DNA from 2 places in the Kitasatospora sp. NPDC056184 genome. Region 2 is predicted to be linked to the other one. Evidence: predicted binding sites of a transcription regulator. Region 2 holds the regulator's gene; the other holds the start of a gene.
The links. Region 2 encodes HspR, which represses chaperone genes until heat shock. Its sites were predicted from a motif close to TTGAGNNNNNNNNNCTCAA; they were not measured.

Region 1: a site for HspR is predicted at 3,354-3,372, ahead of lon (endopeptidase La). Genes of this name have one in related genera too.

What each region holds. Positions count from the first base shown of each region.
Region 1 is NZ_JBHJUI010000017.1:165,611-175,040, reverse strand. It holds gene ACFC0B_RS29170 (ROK family protein) at 1-252, opposite strand, end outside; gene ACFC0B_RS29165 (GtrA family protein) at 245-838, opposite strand; gene lon (endopeptidase La) at 917-3,331, opposite strand; gene ACFC0B_RS29155 (rhomboid-like protein) at 3,469-4,257, opposite strand; gene ACFC0B_RS29150 (response regulator transcription factor) at 4,807-5,544, shown strand; gene ACFC0B_RS29145 (sensor histidine kinase) at 5,629-6,759, shown strand; gene ACFC0B_RS29140 (multifunctional oxoglutarate decarboxylase/oxoglutarate dehydrogenase thiamine pyrophosphate-binding subunit/dihydrolipoyllysine-residue succinyltransferase subunit) at 7,081-9,430, shown strand, end outside.
Region 2 is NZ_JBHJUI010000008.1:88,032-97,461, forward strand. It holds gene ACFC0B_RS17900 (LuxR C-terminal-related transcriptional regulator) at 1-890, shown strand, start outside; gene ACFC0B_RS17905 (LuxR family transcriptional regulator) at 877-1,845, shown strand; gene ACFC0B_RS17910 (hypothetical protein) at 1,853-2,479, opposite strand; gene ACFC0B_RS17915 (LuxR family transcriptional regulator) at 3,025-4,035, opposite strand; gene ACFC0B_RS17920 (heat shock protein transcriptional repressor HspR) at 4,230-4,745, opposite strand; gene dnaJ (molecular chaperone DnaJ) at 4,753-5,907, opposite strand; gene grpE (nucleotide exchange factor GrpE) at 6,066-6,698, opposite strand; gene dnaK (molecular chaperone DnaK) at 6,695-8,545, opposite strand; gene ACFC0B_RS17940 ((Fe-S)-binding protein) at 8,846-9,430, shown strand, end outside.

The sequences.
Region 1 (9,430 bases), on a different contig from region 2:
CCCGAGCGCGGTGCCGGGCCGGCCGACCTTGCCGCTGGGGGCGGCCGGGCCCTCCTCGACCACCAGTCCGGCCGCGATCAGCTCCTCCGCGAGCGAGGAGACGGCGGCCCTGGTCAGCCCGGTCCGGGCGGCCACCTCGGCGCGCGAGCGCGGGGTCCGGGAGATGGCCCGGAGCACCAGCGCGAGATTGCTCCGGCGCATCCCCTGCTGGCTCGCCGGCCCGCCCGCCCGCGGACCCTGCGGCTCACGCATCGCGCTCACCCGCTCCGGCCTCCGCCGACCGCACCCGTGCACCCAGCGGCGGACCCGGCTGCGGGCCCGGCTGCGGACCCGCGCCGCCGACCCTCACGCCTCCGGGCTGCTCCGTCCGGGTGAAGACCCAGCGCTGCATCGCCCAGAAGCGGAACAGCATCGCCACGAAGGTGCCCAGCACCATCCCGCTCAGGAAGTCGGCGAGTTCCTGGGTCACCGGGCTGACCCACGGCTCGCGCAGGTCGAACAGGTAGCGCGAGGCGATCAGCGGCAGCACGTTGACGGCGATGGCGGCGGCGCTCACCAGCAGGAACAGCAGCGGCTCGCGCCGCCGCCAGGAGGAGCGGAAGCTCCACCGCCGGTTGAGCAGGTAGGAGACGGCGGTGCCGACCGCCGTCGCCGCGGTGAGCGCCACCACCGGCTTGCGCTCCAGCACGGTGAGCCGCAGCGCGTAGTTGATCAGCAGCGTCAGGACGAAGCAGCCGCTGCCGACCAGCAGGAACTTCACCAGCCGCCGGTGCCGGACCAGGTGGGGGCGGACCCCCTGCGGCACCCGGGCCAGGACGCGCTGGGTCAAGGACGGCACCTTCGCAGTCTGGCACGCACCCCGCGGCCCGTCCCGTCCGGCGGTCCACCGGACGGGACGGGCCGCGGGCCGCCGCCGTCAGGCCGCCGCCACCAGCACGCCGGCCGGCTCCAGGGCCAGCTCCAGCACCTCCCGGACGTCCGCGACCGGGTGGACGGCCAGCCGCTCCAGCACCTCGGCGGGGACGTCGTCCAGGTCGGCCTCGTTCCGCTTGGGGATGATCACCGTGGTGATCCCGGCCCGGTCGGCGGCGAGCAGCTTCTGCTTCACCCCGCCGATCGGCAGCACCCGCCCGGTCAGCGACACCTCACCGGTCATCGCCACGTCGGTGCGCACCTTGCGCCCGGAGAGCAGCGAGGCCAGCGCCGCGGTCATGGTGATGCCGGCGCTCGGCCCGTCCTTGGGGACGGCCCCGGCCGGGACGTGCAGGTGCACGCCGCGGTCGCGCAGCGAGGTGACCGGCAGCTCCAGCTCGGCGCCGCGCGAACGCAGGTAGGAGAGCGCGATGTGCGCGGACTCCTTCATGACGTCGCCCAGCTGGCCGGTCAGGGTCAGCCCGGTGCCGCCGGTCTCGGCGTCGGCGAGCGAGGCCTCGATGTAGAGGACGTCGCCGCCGGCCCCGGTGACCGCCAGGCCGGTGGCCACGCCGGGCACCGCGGTGCGCCGCTCGGCGGGCTCCTGGGCCGCCTCCGGGACGTGGTGCGGCCGGCCGATCAGGGCGCGCAGGTCCTCGGCGCCGATCGCGGCGGGCAGCTCGCGCTCGCCCAGCTCGTTCTGCGCGGCGACCTTGCGCAGCACCCGGGCGATCGCCCGTTCGAGGTTCCGGACGCCGGCCTCGCGGGTGTACTCGCCGGCCAGCCTGCGCAGCGCCGGCTCGTCGACCGCGACCTCCTCGCCCTTGAGCCCGGCCTTCTCCAGCTGGCGCGGGAGCAGGTGGTCGCGGGCGATGACGACCTTCTCGTCCTCGGTGTAGCCGTCCAGGCGCACCAGCTCCATCCGGTCGAGCAGCGGCTCGGGGATGGCCTCCAGCACGTTGGCGGTGGCGAGGAAGACCACGTCGGAGAGGTCCAGCTCGACCTCCAGGTAGTGGTCGCGGAAGGTGTGGTTCTGCGCCGGGTCGAGCACCTCCAGCAGGGCGGCGGCCGGGTCGCCCCGGTAGTCGGAGCCGACCTTGTCGATCTCGTCGAGCAGGACGACCGGGTTCATCGAGCCGGCCTCCTTGAGGGCGCGGACCAGCCGGCCGGGCAGCGCGCCGACGTAGGTGCGCCGGTGGCCGCGGATCTCCGCCTCGTCCCGGACGCCGCCGAGCGCGACCCGGACGAACTCGCGGCCCATGGCACGGGCCACCGACTCGCCGAGCGAGGTCTTGCCGACGCCGGGCGGGCCGACCAGGGCCAGCACCGCGCCTCCGCGGCGGCCGCCGACCAGCCCGAGCCCCTGCTCGGCCCGGCGCTTGCGGACCGCCAGGTACTCGACGATGCGCTCCTTCACGTCGGCCAGGCCGGCGTGGTCGGCGTCCAGCACCGCGCGGGCGCCGGCGATGTCGTAGGAGTCCTCGGTGCGCTCGTTCCAGGGCAGCTCCAGGACGGTGTCCAGCCAGGTGCGGATCCACGAGCCCTCGGGCGACTGGTCGCTGGAGCGCTCCAGCTTGTCGACCTCCTTGAGCGCGGCCTCGCGGACCTTCTCGGGCAGGTCGGCGGCCTCGACCCGGGCGCGGTAGTCGCCCTCCTCGTCGGCCGGGTCGCCGTTCAGCTCGGCCAGCTCCTTGCGGACGGCCTCCAGCTGGCGGCGGAGCAGGAACTCCTTCTGCTGCTTGGCCACGCCCTCCTCGACGTCCTTGCGGATGGTGTCGTTGACCTCCTCCTCGGCGAGGTGGTCGCGGAGCAGGCCGAGCGCGTACTCCAGTCGCGCGACCTGGTCGGCCTCCAGCAGCACCTTGAGCTTCTGCTCGGCGGTGGCGAAGGACGCGTAGCCGATGTTGTCGGCGAGCTCGCCGACGCCCTCGACGGCGGCCACCCGGTCGACGATCTGCCAGGCCCCGCGCTTGCGCAGCCACTGGGTGGACAGGCTCTTGTACTCCCGGACCAGCTCGGCGGCGCGGCCGGCCACCGGGGTGCCGACCGAGGACTCCCGGAACGGCGTGGTCTCCACCCAGAGCGCGGCGCCGGGCCCGGTGGTGCCAACGCCGATGCGCACCCGGCGCACCGCGCGGACCAGCGCCGCGGGCTGCCCGATCGCGTTGGGGCCGTCGGCCAGCCGGCCGACCTGCTCGACGGTGGCGAGGGTGCCGACCGCCGCGTACGAGCCGTCCACCCGCGGGACCAGCAGGACCTGGGGCTTCCCGGTGCTGCCCGTGGCGGCGGCGCGCGCGGCCTCGACGGCGGCGCGGACCTCGGTGTCCTTCAGGTCCAGCGGAACGACCATGCCCGGCAGGACGACCTCGTCGTCGAGCGGCAGCACGGGCAGGGTGAGCGGAGTGGACGTCGATGCCATGATCTCTCCCCGGTCAGTGAACTTGAGTCGACCTGACTAAGGATGGGGAGCCGCCGGATGTTCCCGGGCTCCCGTTCGCCGTGAGCGAACGGTGAAGGAGTCCTGGTGAGCCTGTCAAAACCGGGGCCGGACCAGGCTCAGAGCCGGTCCAGCACAGCCGCCCGGCGCGGCGCGGAGGCCGGCGCGGACGCGGATCGGGGGCGCGCGACGGACGCCCCGAGCCGGGTGGGACACGACCGGCGCCCGTCCCGACGGCGCAGCCACCGCCAGAGCACCACCCCGGCCAGCAGCGCCGCCGGATGGCCGACCCCGGTGACGAGGTCCCGGTCCTCGGCGATCTGCCCGCCGATCAGTGCCGCCGCCAGCCCGAGCGCGACCACCCGCCCGCCCGGCCGCAGCAGCCCGGCCAGCGCGCCGAGGCTGGCCAGCACGCCGTAGCTGACGCCGATGTCCAGGTAGTCCATCGCAGCCGGCTCCAGCCGCCCGCTCTCCACCCCGACGATCACCACCCCCTGGGAGAGCAGGGTGGCGCCGATGTGCCCGGCGGCGAAGACGACCGCCGCCCGGGCGGGGCCGACCCGGCGCTCCAGCGGCGCGACGGTGAGGGCGAAGGCCCACAGGTAGGGGACCCAGTCCGGGCCGGCCACCCAGAACCCGCTGAGCAGCAGGGCGCGCAGCGGGTGCTGCAGCAGGTTGTGCCCGTCCGAGCTGGAGGCCTCCTGGAGCCGGAGCACGAGGTCCGGGTCGGCCAGCCCGGCGAAGGTGGTGGTGGCGCCGACCACGGCGAGGTAGCCGAGCGCGAAGGGGTTGCGCCGCGGGGTCGGCACCCGGGCGAGCAGCCAGTCGACCGCCCCGGCGCGCAGACCGTGCCGGAGCAGCCCGTACGGCGGCCCGCCGTGCCCGGCGCGCGCCTGTCGCTCCGTCATGCCGCCTCCGCTCCAACGCCCGCAGCCGTCGCCTCCGGCGTGTCCAACGTACCGGTGCGTACCGGAAATCCCACCCCCCGTGATTTGTCGTGGCCACGGTACGGCCGGCTCCTGGGAGCCGGCTGGGAGAACGCTGGGCGCGGGGGGATCGCGGGGCGGCCGAATTGGTCCAGACCTTCTCCACCCCTCCGGGTGCCCGTCCCCGCTGACCGGCGGCTTGGCGCGAACCGATGTGCATACGTACCGTTACGGAGTGAAAAAACGCCGGGTAAGGTATCGGCCCGTGCCCACTTCCGAGTGGGCCCGACGGTCGGCCCGGCAAGCCGGCCCGCGGGCCGGAAATGCCCGGTCCACCTGCCGGGAATCACCCGCTGTCCGTACGCTGCGAGGTGTGCGGGAGAAGTGAGCGGCACACACCCGCTCGCCGGACACCGCGCACGCGACGGGACGGCGGACCCGGCACAGTCCACGACGGAACAAGACTACGAGCGGAGCCTTCGCCATCCCCACAGATGGCCGGCCCGCAGCCCTGGGGGCGGTGGCGTGACCGTGACAGAAATTCAGCAGGACAACCAGAACGCCGGCGGCACGGTGAGCAGTCAGCGCAGAGTGCTGGTGGTCGAGGACGAGCCCACGATCGCCGAGTCCATCGCGGCCCGGCTGGGCGCGGAGGGCTTCAAGGTCGCCGTGGCCCACGACGGCCCGGGCGCCGTCGACGGCTTCCACACCTGGCAGCCCGACCTCGTCGTCCTCGACATCATGCTGCCCGGCTTCGACGGCCTGGAGGTGTGCCGCCGGATCCAGGCCCAGCGCCCGGTACCGGTCCTGATGCTCACCGCGCGGGACGACGAGACGGACCTGCTGGTCGGCCTCGGCGTCGGCGCCGACGACTACATGACCAAGCCCTTCTCCATGCGCGAACTGGCAGCCCGGGTCAACGTCCTGCTGCGCCGCGTCGAGCGCGCCCAGCAGGCCGCCCGCACGCCCGCGCTGGGCAGCCTGCGCTTCGGCGAGCTGGAGATCGACCACGTGCAGCGCCGGGTCCGGCTGGCCGCGGGCGACGTCCACCTGACGCCGACCGAGTTCGACCTGCTCGCCTGCCTGGCCGCCCAGCCGCGCGCCGTGCTCACCCGCGAGCAGCTGCTGGCCGAGGTCTGGGACTGGACGGACGCGTCCGGCACCCGCACCGTCGACAGCCACGTCAAGGCACTGCGCCGGAAGATCGGCGCCAGCTGGATCCGCACCGTGCACGGCGTCGGATACGCGCTGGAGGCCCCGCTCTCGTAGCGGCGTACCTTCGGACACCGGGCCGCCGGGGGGCCCGCGTCCAGGACCGCCGTGCGCACCCACGCGGGGGATCACAGGGGACCAATGACCTTTCCACAGCAACGCAACGGGGACCTCGACGGCAGTCGGCCGCCCACACTGGCCGCCCGCGCCGCGCAACGGGTCTGGGCCGACATCCGGCCGCTCGACCCGGTCCGCTCGATCAAGGGCAAACTCGCCCTCCTGGTGATCGTGTCGGTCTTCCTGGCCACCGGCATGGTGGTCGTGGCGATCCGGTCCGAGACCCAGATCCGGATCATCATGATCTTCTCGATGATCGCCTCGCTGCTCTTCATGCAGTTCCTCGCGCACGGGCTGACCGCCCCGCTGCGCGACATGACCGCCGCCGCCCGCGCGATGGCCTCCGGCGACTACAGCCGCCGGGTCGAGGTGAACTCGCGCGACGAGATCGGCGAGCTGGCCGCCACCTTCAACCAGATGGCGGCCGATCTGGGGGCGGCCGACCGGCACCGCCGCGAGCTGGTCGCCAACGTCTCGCACGAGCTGCGCACGCCGATCGCCGCGCTGCACGCCGTGCTGGAGAACGTGGTCGACGGCGTCGTCCAGCCGAACCCGGCGACCCTGGGTGCCGCGCTGGAGCAGACCGAGCGGCTCGGCCGGCTGGTCGCCCACCTGCTCGACCTCTCCAAGATCGACGACGGCGTGGTCGACCTCGACGCGCGCCCCTTCGAGGTGCGCGAGTTCCTGGACGGCGTGCTGCGCGGGGTCACCGTGGACGGCGCGACGGCGGGCGGGGCGTTCTCCCGGCGCGGGGACGTCCGGCTCGCGCTGGAGGTGAGCCCGGCGGGCCTGACCGGCGTCGCCGACCCGGAGCGGCTCCACCAGGTGGTCGCCAACCTGGTCGACAACGCCTGCAAGCACTCCCCGCCCAACGGCACCGTGACCGTCCGCGCCCGGCCCGGCGAGGGTCCCGGCGCACTGCTGCTGGAGGTCGAGGACGAGGGCCCCGGCATCCCCGCGGCGGACCGGGCCCGGGTCTTCGAGCGGTTCGGGCGCAGCGGCACCGCGACCGCCTCCGGCCCCGGCTCCGACGGCGGGACCGGACTGGGCCTGGCCATCGCCCGCTGGGCGGTGGACCTGCACGGCGGGCGGATCGAGGTCGCCGAGGCCGCCCGCGGCTGCCGGATCGAGGTCCGGCTGCCCGGCCCGCGCTGAGCACCGCGCGCGGGCCGGGCGGCCGAAACCGCGGGCCGGACGACAGGGAAGGGGACAAATGTCACAGATCCGACACAGAGCCGCCCCCGGGGCACATGACCTACTTTGTCCGCTTTTACTTGCATTTGGGTGTCGGTCGGAACCGGTCGGTTCCCCTCCGATGCGCGTTTCTAACGCACATTTTCAGCCAAACCGCAGGTCAGGACTGTGATCTGGGCGACGCCTGCCCCCCGGGGACTGCGCGATCACTGGTCGGAGGCGTAGCCTTAATCCCCGCTGTCCAAACATCCCAAAAGGAAGCGGAAGAGGGCGGTTGCCGCCGTGTCGCCACAGTCCCCTGAACACCCCAACAGCTCGGCAAGCTCCACTGGCTTCGGCCCCAATGAGTGGCTCGTCGACGAGATCTACCAGCAGTACCTCCAGGACCCGAACTCGGTCGACCGAGCCTGGTGGGACTTTTTCGCCGACTACAAGCCCGGTACCGAGGTGACCCCAGTGACCCAGGCCGCGACCCCGGTCGGCACGACGCCGACCCCCGCCGCCGCCCCCGCGCCAGCTGCCGCTCCGGCCGCCCAGGCCCCCGCCGCTCCGGCCCCCGCGCCGGTGCAGCCGGCCCCGGCCGCCCCGGTGACGCCCGCCGCTCCGGCCCCCGCGCCGCTCGCCGCCGCTCCCGCCGCTCCGCCGGCCCCCAAGGCCGCCGCCCCGGCGCCCGCGCCCGCCCCCGAGCCGGCCGGCCCCGAGCTGATCCAGCTGCGCGGCCCGGCCAAGGCCGTGGCGACCAACATGGACGCTTCGCTGGAGGTGCCGACCGCGACCTCGGTCCGCGCCGTCCCGGCCAAGCTGTTGATCGACAACCGCATCGTCATCAACAACCACCTGCAGCGCGCCCGCGGCGGCAAGGTCTCCTTCACCCACCTGATCGGCTACGCCCTGGTCCAGGCCGTCAAGGCCTCGCCGGGCATGAACCACAGCTACAAGGTGGAGGACGGCAAGTCCTACCTGGTCAAGCCCGCGCACGTGAACCTCGGCCTGGCCATCGACCTGGTCAAGCCGAACGGCGACCGCCAGCTCGTCGTCGCGGCCATCAAGAAGGCCGAGACCCTCGACTTCTTCGGCTTCTGGCAGGCCTACGAGGACATCGTCCGCCGGGCCCGCGCCAACAAGCTGACCATGGACGACTTCACCGGCGTCACGGTCTCGCTGACCAACCCCGGCGGCATCGGCACCGTGCACTCCGTGCCGCGCCTCATGCAGAACCAGGGCACCATCGTCGGCGTCGGCGCCATGGAGTACCCGGCCGAGTTCCAGGGCTCCGCCCCGGAGACCCTGGCCCGCCTCGGCGTCTCCAAGATCATGACGCTGACCTCGACCTACGACCACCGCGTCATCCAGGGCGCGGCGTCGGGCGAGTTCCTGCGCACGATCCACCAGCTGCTGCTCGGGCAGAACGGCTTCTACGACGAGATCTTCGAGTCGCTGCGGATCCCGTACGAGCCGGTCCGCTGGGCCACCGACGTCGCCACCACCCACGACGACGAGGTCAACAAGACCGCCCGCGTCATGGAGCTGATCCACTCCTACCGGGTCCGCGGCCACCTCATGGCCGACACCGACCCGCTGGAGTACAAGCAGCGCAAGCACCCCGACCTGGACGTCACCACGCACGGCCTCACCCTGTGGGACCTGGAGCGCGAGTTCGCGGTCGGCGGCTTCGGCGGCCAGCGGATGATGAAGCTGCGCGACATCCTCGGCCTGCTGCGCAACACCTACTGCCGCACCGTCGGCATCGAGTACATGCACATCCAGGACCCGACGCAGCGCAAGTGGCTGCAGGAGCGCCTGGAGAAGCCGTACACCAAGCCCGAGCGCGAGGAGCAGCTGCGCATCCTGCGCCGGCTGAACTCGGCCGAGGCGTTCGAGACCTTCCTGCAGACCAAGTACGTCGGGCAGAAGCGCTTCTCGCTGGAGGGCGGCGAGTCGCTCATCCCGCTGCTGGACGCCACCATCGACTCGGCCGCCGAGCACCGCCTCGACGAGGCCGTCATCGGCATGGCCCACCGCGGCCGCCTCAACGTGCTGGCCAACATCGTCGGCAAGCCGTACGGCAAGATCTTCGGCGAGTTCGAGGGCAACCTCGACCCGAAGTCGATGCACGGCTCCGGCGACGTGAAGTACCACCTGGGCTCCGAGGGCACCTTCACCGGCCTGGACGGCGAGACCATCAAGGTCTCGCTGGCCGCCAACCCCTCCCACCTGGAGGCCGTGGACCCGGTCGTCGAGGGCATCGCCCGCGCCAAGCAGGACATCCTGGACCAGGGCGGCACCACCTTCCCGGTGCTGCCGATCCAGATCCACGGCGACGCGGCCTTCGCCGGCCAGGGCGTCGTCGCGGAGACCCTGAACATGTCGCAGCTGCGCGGCTACCGCACCGGCGGCACCGTGCACATCGTGGTGAACAACCAGGTCGGCTTCACCGCCGCCCCGGCGTCCAGCCGCTCCTCGATGTACTGCACCGACGTGGCCCGCATGATCGAGGCCCCGATCTTCCACGTGAACGGCGACGACCCGGAGGCCGTGGTCCGCGTCGCGCGGCTCGCCTTCGAGTTCCGCCAGGAGTTCCACAAGGACGTGGTGATCGACCTCATCTGCTACCGCCGCCGCGGTCACAACG
Region 2 (9,430 bases):
GGATGCGCATCGCCGACGTCCCCGAGACCGAGCAGGGCACCGTGCGCCGGCTGGTCTCCATCGGCCTGTTGATGACCAACCCCATGGACGCCTGCTACACCGCCGTCAGCCCCCGCTCGGTCAGCGACCGGCTCGGTGCGGAACTGCGCAGCGAGGCCACCCGGCTGCTGGTCCGCGCCGAGAGCCTCCCCGGCGCCCTGGACGCCCTCACCCGCGCCTACGACGCGATGCCCCGCCCGCCGGAGCGCTCCGGCGGCGCCGTCTACATCGAGGGCCACATCCACATCCGGCACCGGATCTCCCAACTGGTCGCCGACTGCCGCACCGAGGTGCTCACCGCCCAGCCCGGCGCCCGCCCGGCGGACGCGCTCAAGATCGCCATCCAGCAGGACGTCCAACTCCTCCAGCGCGGCTGCTCGCTGCGCACCATCTACCAGCCCGTGGCGTTCTCCGAGCCCCCCGCGCTCGCCTACGCCGAGGAGGTCACCCGGCGCGGCTCGCTGATCCGGATCCTGGACGAGCCCTTCGAGCGGCTGATGGTCTTCGACCGCTCGGTCGCGGTCATCTCCGCCACCGACGACCACAGCACCGCCGCGTTCATCACCGACCCGGCCGCGATCGCCTTCATCGTCAACGCCTTCGAACGCGACTGGTCCCGCGCCGACGCCACCGACTGGTCGGCGGTCCTCAGTCAGGGCCCCGCCCACAGCGCCCCCGAGCGCGTCGGCCGCCTGCTCGCCCGGGGCCTCACCCAGCGCGCCGTCGCCACCCGCCTCGGCCTGAGCGAACGCACCGTCGCCGCCCACATCTCCCGCCTGCGCGACCGCTACGGCGCCCAGACCCTCTTCCAGCTGGGCTGGCTGATGCGGGGCGGCCGTGACGACGGATGAGCCCACGCCCTCCGAACACGGCCTCTACCTGACCGCCCTCGCCAACGGCGGCCGGCTCGTCCCGCCGCTCACCGCCGACCCGGCGGCGCTGGCGGGCCTGGTCGCCCGCGGTCTGCTCGTCCGCACCGCGGGCGGGTACACCGCCGTCAGCCCGCGCACCGCCGGCGACCGCCGCGCCGCCGGCCTGCGCACCGAGGCGACCCGGCTGCTGGTCCGCGCCGAGCGCCTGCCCGACGCCCTCGCCCCGCTGAGCGCCGCCTTCGACGCCACCCGGCGCCCGGCCCCGGAGCCGTCCTACGTGGAGGGCCCGGAGGCCATCCGGCACCGGCTGTCCCTGCTGGTCGCCGAGTGCCGGGAGGAACTGCTGACGGCCCAGCCGGGGACCCGCCGGCGGGCCACCCTCCGACTGTCCCTCACCCAGGACGTGCCGCTGCTGATGACCGGGCGGCGGATCCGCACCATCTACCAGCCCGTGGTGCGCCGTCAGCCCGAGGTGATCGAGTACGCGCGCACGGTGGTCCCGCACGGTTCGCGGATCCGCCTGCTGGACGAGGCGTTCGACCGGATGATCATCGTCGACCGGGCCACCGCGGTCGTCTCCGCACAGGCCGACCACGGCGCCGCCGCGTTCATCACCGACCGGGCCACGGTGGACGCGCTGGTCGCCACCTTCGAGCGCGACTGGCGCCGCGCCGCCGTCGTCGACTGGTCGGCCGACGGTCCGCATCCGGTGGCCGACCGGATCGGCAGGCTCCTCGCCCGCGGCTTCACCCAGCGCGCCGTCGCCGCCCGGATCGGCCTGAGCGAGCGTTCGGTGGCCGGCCACATCGCCGGCTTGCGCGAACGCCACGGCGCCCGCACGCTGTTCCAGCTCGGCTGGCTGATGCGGGGCGACCACGACGGGCCGGGGCCGCACCGGACCGGTCGGCGGGCGAGGGGTGCCCGCGACGGCTGAGCCGCGGTCAGCCGGTGGCCGCGCCGGTGGGCCAGTAGCCGGACGGGCCGACGGCGGGGGGCTGCTGACGGGGCACGGTGAACTGCTCGCCGGGGGCGGTCCAGAAGCCCTCGCGCAGCGAGAGCGCCATGCCGGCCCAGTCGAGGGCGGTCTCCACGGTGTGGTGGAGGGCCTCCTGGGACCAGGTGTCGTCGAAGACCAGCGGGAGGACGGGGGCGACCTGCTCGATGGTGGCGATCAGCGGGTTGTGGGTGATCGCCTCGTCGACGAGCAGGACGATCGGCTTGCGCAGCGCCGAGGCCCAGCCCAGCTCCAGGCTCACGCCGGCCGAGAGCGGCGCGCCGACGTAGGCGAAGACCAGGTCCGCGGACTGCAGCGCGCGGAAGTCCGACGGCACGCGCGGCTCGGGGGCGCGCCCGGCGACGGTCCAGGCGTCGCTGTGGTGGGCGCTGTACACGGCGGCGCCGCTGCGCAGGAGGGTGGTGCGAAGGGTCGTCAGCCGCGTCCGGCTGGCGAGCGTCACCACGCTGTCCGCCGGCCCGGTCAACCGCATCAGCGGCGCGGCTAGGAACACGCGTGCACGCCGGCCCTCATGGGCCTGGCTGTCGTGGTGACGCAGGTAGGGCTCGGTCATGTCGACTCCGGGGATAGGTGCCAACTAGGCTGGTGCGCCCCGTTGGGTGGTGACCATCGGAATGCTGCTGCGCATTCGTTGCCGTCAAAACTAAGTTGTCGTGCTCATGTTTGGCTTTGTTGCCCCCGTGTTCTTCTCGACCGACTCTCCGGGGAGTGCACTGATCGTCTCTGTCGACCGCGACCACCGTCCACAGACCTGCGGTGTCATCTCGATGACTGGCAGAGAGATGACGCACTGGGAGCTCCGGCCCTCTGGCCCCGCGGTGCGGCGGTGCGGCATTATGTGGCAGGTTGTTCGAAACAATGGGCTGGATACCCGCGAAAAGCCCTGAATTGGAGAGAGGACATCATGTCTCGTATACGTCGAGTGGTTCGGTTTGTCCTGGTTCCACTCGCCGTTGGGGCGGCGATTCTCATTGGCGGCGCCGGCTCGGCGGACGACACGATCTGGAACATCCGGGTGGGTCACGACGCGTCGGCGGAGAAGACCGTCGCCCTCGCGACGGACACGATCTGGAACTGAACCCGGAGCCGGGGGACCGGTCACCCGTACAGTTCGGGATGCTCGCCGGTGCCGCTGTTGCGCGCCAGCGCGTAGCCGAGCTGGAACAGTGACTCCACGTTGTGCTCGTCCCGCATCTCGGCGAGGTGACGGGCGAGGGTCCGTTCGCTGATGCCCAGTCGGCGGGCGATCACCCGGTGGTTCACGCCTTCCAGCATCAGGTCGATGATCGTCTGCCGCATCCCGGAGACGACCTGCTGCGGGACGCCACGCGCGCCGTCGAAGTCCAGCGCGTGGCTCCAGTTCCGCTCGAAGACCTCGCTGATCAGATAGCTGATGACGGCTTGGTCGTGGATGAAAGCGGCGAGGTTGAGGTCCTCGGCGATGGGGATCACCGCGATGCGGCGGTCGATCACGATCAGGCGCGTGTAGGGCTCGTCGAGCGTCCGGACTCTGCCGCCCGCCTGCGTGATGGCGGCGACGTACTCCCGGGTGGGCGCGTGGTAGCGGGTGCTCGGGTGGTAGATCGTTCTGAGCGTGATCCCCAGCCGGAGGGCCTCCAGGTCCCGTTCGAGGATGCCCGCCAGGGCGTCGGACGGCCGGGGCCCGCCGGGCTGGGCCGCGAGTATCTCCTCGGCGGCACCCGCGACGATCTGCTGGACCCGCTGGTTGATCAGGACCTTGCCGCGGACGTACTCGATGGTGCCGCCGGCCTGTTCCGGCGAGTGGTAGGCGGCCGTGAGGTCGTGCAGCTCGTTGCTGAGCGCGGACGCGCGGGTGAGCAGGTCCAGGGCCTGGCGCTGCCAGCTCGCGCTGAGGCTCTCGGAGAGCTGCCGGGGGTCGACCGCGACCAGGACGTCGGGCTCGTCGGTGTCGGGGACGAGCAGGCCGAGGCCCACCAGCTCGTCCCGGGCCGCGTCGCCGCACAGGATTTCCGAGTCCTTGGGGAGCCGCCCGTTCTCCCCGATGATGGCCAGGTACAGCGCACGTGCCCCCTGGGAGAGGACGCCCGTCCCACCCGTGGTGGCACCGAGCTGCTCTCGTCCACTCATCTGAGGCTCCTTGCCGTGGCCGTGCTTACCGGTACTGCCAGGTATCCAAGCAGGAAACGCCGTGCAGCATGCCAGATCGGGCCTCGCCGGCGGGGGAAGCCCGGCCCGGTCCTCAGCACCCTCTCACCAACGCCGCGCCGCCGGCACCCCCCGGCCAGGGGGAAACCGGCGGCAGTGCGGCGGCGCGGCGGCCGTCAGCGCTTGGGGCGCCAGACCACGAGGGCGCTGGAGTGGGGGGTGGGGGGCTGGTAGGGGACGAGGTCGCGGCGGTAGGAGGCGTGGATGGTGGCCTCGCGCTGCTGGAGCGCCGTGGCGGCGCCCTCCAGGGAGTCGGCCAGCTCGGCGATCCGGGACTGGAGGGCGGTGACCTGGTTCTCCAGCTCGATGATCCGCTTGATGCCGGCCAGGTTGATGCCCTCGTCCTGGGAGAGCCGCTGGACCTCGCGCAGCTGCTGGATGTCGCGCGAGGAGTAGCGGCGGCCGCGCCCGGCGGTGCGGTCGGGGCAGACCAGGCCGAGCCGGTCGTACTGACGGAGGGTCTGCGGGTGCAGCCCGGAGAGCTCGGCGGCCACCGAGATCACGTAGACCGGGGTCTCCTCGGTGAGCACGTACTGGGGCTGCGGGGCGCTCCTGCGGGTGGTGCGACGGGCGCCGCCGCCACCGGGCAGGCCCTCGCCGAGGCCGGGGCCGATGGGGTCGTCGGGGGTCATCTGGTCGTCACGCTCCCTTCGCCGCCCGGAAGAGGGCGGCTCGTGGGTCGTCGGAGGCGGTCGCCTCGCGGTACTGCTCCAGAGCGGTCAGCGCGTCGCCGGTGACGTGCTGGGGTACCACGACCTCCACGGTGACCAGGAGGTCGCCGCGGGTGCCGTCCTTGCGGGTGGCGCCCTTGCCGCGGGCCCGCAGGGTGAGGCCGTTGGCGCTGCCCGGCGGCAGCTTCAGCTTCACCGACGGGCCGTTCAGGGTCGGCACCTCGATGGTGCCGCCGAGCGCGGCCTCGGGGAAGGTGACCGGGACGGTCACCGTCAGGTTGTCGCCCTTGCGCCCGAAGACCGGGTGGGCGTCGACGTGGACGGTGACGTACAGGTCGCCGGGCTGGCCGCCGCGCTCGCCCTGGGCGCCCTTGCCCTTGAGCCGGATCCGCTGGGCGTCCTGGACGCCGGCCGGGATCCGGACCTGCATGGTGCGGGCGGAGCTGGCGCGGCCGCTGCCGTGGCAGTCGGGGCACGGGTCGTCGACGATCATGCCGCGGCCGCGGCAGTCCCGGCAGGGCTCGGAGAGCGCGAAGGCGCCCTGGCCGCGGCTGACCGTGCCGGAGCCCACGCAGGTCGGACAGACCCGCGGCGTGGTGCCAGCCTTGGCGCCGGTCCCGTTGCAGAGCCGGCAGGGGGCCTGACTGGTCATCCGCAGCGGGACGGTGGCGCCGTCGACGGCCTCCTCGAAGGAGAGCGTCACCTCGGTCTCGACGTCGGCGCCGCGCCGCGGCTGGGCCTGCCGGCCGCCGCGGTTGAACAGGCCGCCGAAGACGTCGCCGAGCCCGCCCTGGCCGCCGCCGCCCTGGCTGCCGCTGAAGAGGTCGCCGAAGTCGAAGCTGTAGCTGCCGGTGCCACCGGGTCCGCCGGGGCGGAAGCCGCCGTTGGCGAACAGGCTGCGGGCCTCGTCGTACTCCTTGCGCCGCTTCTCGTCGGAGAGGACGTCGTACGCCTCGGAGATGTCCTTGAACCGCTCCTCGGCCTTGGTGTCGCCCTTGTTGGCGTCGGGGTGGAACTCGCGCGCCAGCTTGCGGTAGGTCTTCTTGATCTCCGTGGCGCTGGCGTCCTTGGGCACGCCGAGGACCTTGTAGTAGTCCTTCTCCACGTAGTCCTTGCCGCTCATGGCCGGCGCCACCTCCCGAGGTCCATCGTCACAGTGCTGTCAACGGTCCGGGCACGGCCGTCCGTGCCCGGGCACATCGACAACGCGCTGCGGAGCCGGCCGCCGTACTGGCCGGCGTACGACTCCGCAGCGCAAGGGTTGTCAGCTGTCACCGGTGGTCAGCTGTCCGAGCCACCGTCGGCCTGGTCCTTCTTCTCCCCGCCCTTGGCGGCGTCGGCGTCCGGGCCGGACGCGGTCTGGGTGCCCGGCTGGGGCTCCGCGACCGCGACCATCGCCGGGCGGATGATCCGCTCGCCGATCCGGTAGCCGGGCTGGAGGATCTGGACGCAGGTGTCCTCGGTGACGTCCGAGGAGTAGCTGTGCATCAGCGCCTCGTGCATGGTCGGGTCGAAGGGCTCGCCCTCCTTGCCGAACTGCTGCAGGCCCAGCTTGGCGACGACCGTCTCCAGCGACTCCGCGACGGACTTGAAGCCGCCCGTCACCTCGCCGTGGTCGCGGGCGCGGCCGATGTCGTCCAGCACCGGGATCAGCGACTCCAGGATGTTGGAGACGGCGATCTCGCGGACCGTCAGCCGGTCGCGCTCGACCCGCTTGCGGTAGTTCTGGTACTCGGCCTGGAGGCGCTGGAGGTCGGCGGTGCGCTCGGCCGCCTCGCGCTTGGCCGCGGCGACCTCGTCCGTGCCGGAGGAGCCCTCGGCCCCGGCCGCGGCGGCCTCCTCGGCCGCCTTGATCACGGCCTCCTCGGCGGCGGAGTCGTCGCCGGGCTCGGCACCCTGCGGCTTCTCCGTCATGCCGCACCGCCCTTGGGCTTCTCGTCGTCCACGATCTCGGCGTCGACGACGTCGTCGTCCTTGGCACCGGCGTCACCGGCCGCACCCGCGCCCGCGCCCGCCGCACCGGCGGCGTCGGCGTTGGCGTACAGCGCCTGGCCGAGCTTCTGGGCGGTGGTGGAGACCTTCTCCGAGGCCTCGCGGATCTTCGCGATGTCCTCGCCCTTCAGGGCCTCCTTGAGCTCGCCGATCGCGGTCTCGACCTCGGTCTTGACGTCGGCCGGCAGCTTGTCGGCGTTGTCGGCGATGAACTTCTCGGTGGAGTAGACGAGCTGCTCGGCCTGGTTGCGGGTCTCCACGGCCTCGCGGCGCTTGTGGTCCTCCTCCGCGTACTGCTCGGCCTCGCGCATCATGCGCTCGATGTCGTCCTTCGGCAGCGCGGAGCCGCCGGTGACGGTCATCTTCTGCTCCTTGCCGGTGCCGAGGTCCTTGGCGCCGACGTGCATGATGCCGTTGGCGTCGATGTCGAAGGTGACCTCGATCTGGGGCAGGCCGCGCGGGGCCGGCGGCAGGCCGGTCAGCTCGAACATGCCGAGCTTCTTGTTGTACGCCGCGATCTCGCGCTCGCCCTGGTAGACCTGGATCTGCACGGACGGCTGGTTGTCCTCGGCCGTGGTGAAGATCTCCGAGCGCTTGGTCGGGATCGTGGTGTTGCGCTCGATCAGCTTGGTCATGATGCCGCCCTTGGTCTCGATGCCGAGGGACAGCGGGGTGACGTCGAGCAGCAGGACGTCCTTGACCTCGCCCTTGAGGACACCGGCCTGGAGCGAGGCGCCGATGGCGACGACCTCGTCCGGGTTGACGCCCTTGTTGGCTTCCTTGCCGCCGGTCAGCTCGCGGACCAGGTCGGCGACGGCCGGCATGCGGGTGGAGCCGCCGACGAGGACGACGTGGTCGATCTCGGAGAGCGAGATGCCGGCGTCCTTGATCACGTTGTTGAACGGGATCTTGCAGCGCTCCAGCAGGTCGGAGCTCAGCTGCTGGAACTGGGCCCGGGTGAGCTTCTCGTCCAGGTGCAGCGGGCCCTCGGCGGAGGCCGTGATGTAGGGCAGGTTGATCGAGGTCTCGGAGGACGAGGACAGCTCGATCTTGGCCTTCTCGGAGGCCTCGCGCAGACGCTGCAGGGCCATCTTGTCCTTCGACAGGTCCACGCCGTGGCCCGCCTGGAAGACCTTGACCAGGTGGTCGACGATCTTCTGGTCCCAGTCGTCGCCGCCGAGGTGGTTGTCACCGTTGGTGGCCTTCACCTCGACGACCCCGTCGCCGATCTCCAGCAGGGAGACGTCGAAGGTGCCGCCGCCGAGGTCGAAGACCAGGATGGTCTGGTCGTCCTTGTCCAGGCCGTAGGCCAGGGCGGCCGCGGTGGGCTCGTTGACGATGCGCAGGACGTTGAGGCCCGCGATCTCACCGGCCTCCTTGGTGGCCTGGCGCTCCGAGTCGGAGAAGTACGCCGGGACGGTGATGACGGCGTCGGTGACGGTCTCGCCCAGGTAGGCCTCGGCGTCCCGCTTCAGCTTCTGCAGGATGAAGGCGCTGATCTGCTGCGGGTTGAAGTCCTTGCCGTCCAGCCCGATCTTCCAGCTGGTGCCCATGTGGCGCTTGACCGACCGGATGGTGCGGTCGACGTTGGTGACCGCCTGGCGCTTGGCCACCTCGCCGACGAGCACCTCGCCGTTCTTCGCGAAGGCGACGACGGACGGCGTGGTCCGCGCACCCTCGGCGTTCGTGATGACGGTGGGCTCGCCACCCTCCAGAACGCTGACGACCGAGTTCGTCGTACCGAGGTCGATGCCGACCGCGCGTGCCATCGTAGATACCTCCACGGAAGAGTTGAGCTTTACGGGCTCAAGGATGCATGACGGAGCGGGCGCCGTCAACAGGACTGAGTCCTCGGCGCTCAACTTTGCTGAGCCGTTCGTCCGGAGCGCGGCGGGCGGGCCGTGCCGGAGGTGCACGCGCGTGACTGCCGCCATACCTTGAGCATCTTCAGGAGAAGTGTTGGCGAACGGTAATGTCCGGCCCGTCGGCCCTGGAAGTTACCGACGAGTACACTCCCCTCGGGGACACTGCACACCAGTTACACGCAAGCCGCAGGAGACGGAGAGCCGATGCAGCTAGCAGCGATCGTCATCTCGCTGGTCACATTCGTGGTCGGCACCGCGCTCGCCGCTCGTGCGGCGCTGTACATCTACCGGGTGGTGCGGACCGGCCAGCCGGACCCCACCCGCTTCGGGCAGCCCGCGCAGCGGGTGAAGACCGTGGCCGTGGAGTTCGTCGGCCACACCCGGATGAACCGCTGGGGCATCGTCGGCATCGCCCACTGGTTCGTCGCGGTCGGCTTCTTCACCCTGGGCCTGACCCTGCTGACCGCGTTCTTCCAGCTGTTCGACGCCGAGTTCGTGCTGCCGGTGCTCGGCGGCTGGCTGCCGTACGAGCTGTTCACCGAACTGGTCGGCACCCTCACCACGCTGGGCATCGCGACGCTGATCGTGATCCGCCTGCTGAGCCTGCCCGGCCGAGCCGGCCGCAAGTCCCGCTTCGCCGGATCGATCGCCTGGCAGGCCTTCTACGTCGAGTACACGATCCTCGGCATCGGCCTCTGCATCATGATCCTGCGCGGCCTGGAGGGCGCGCTGGAGAACGTCGGCTCCTACGAGGCCAAGTACCTCATCTCCTACCCGCTGGTGGCGGCC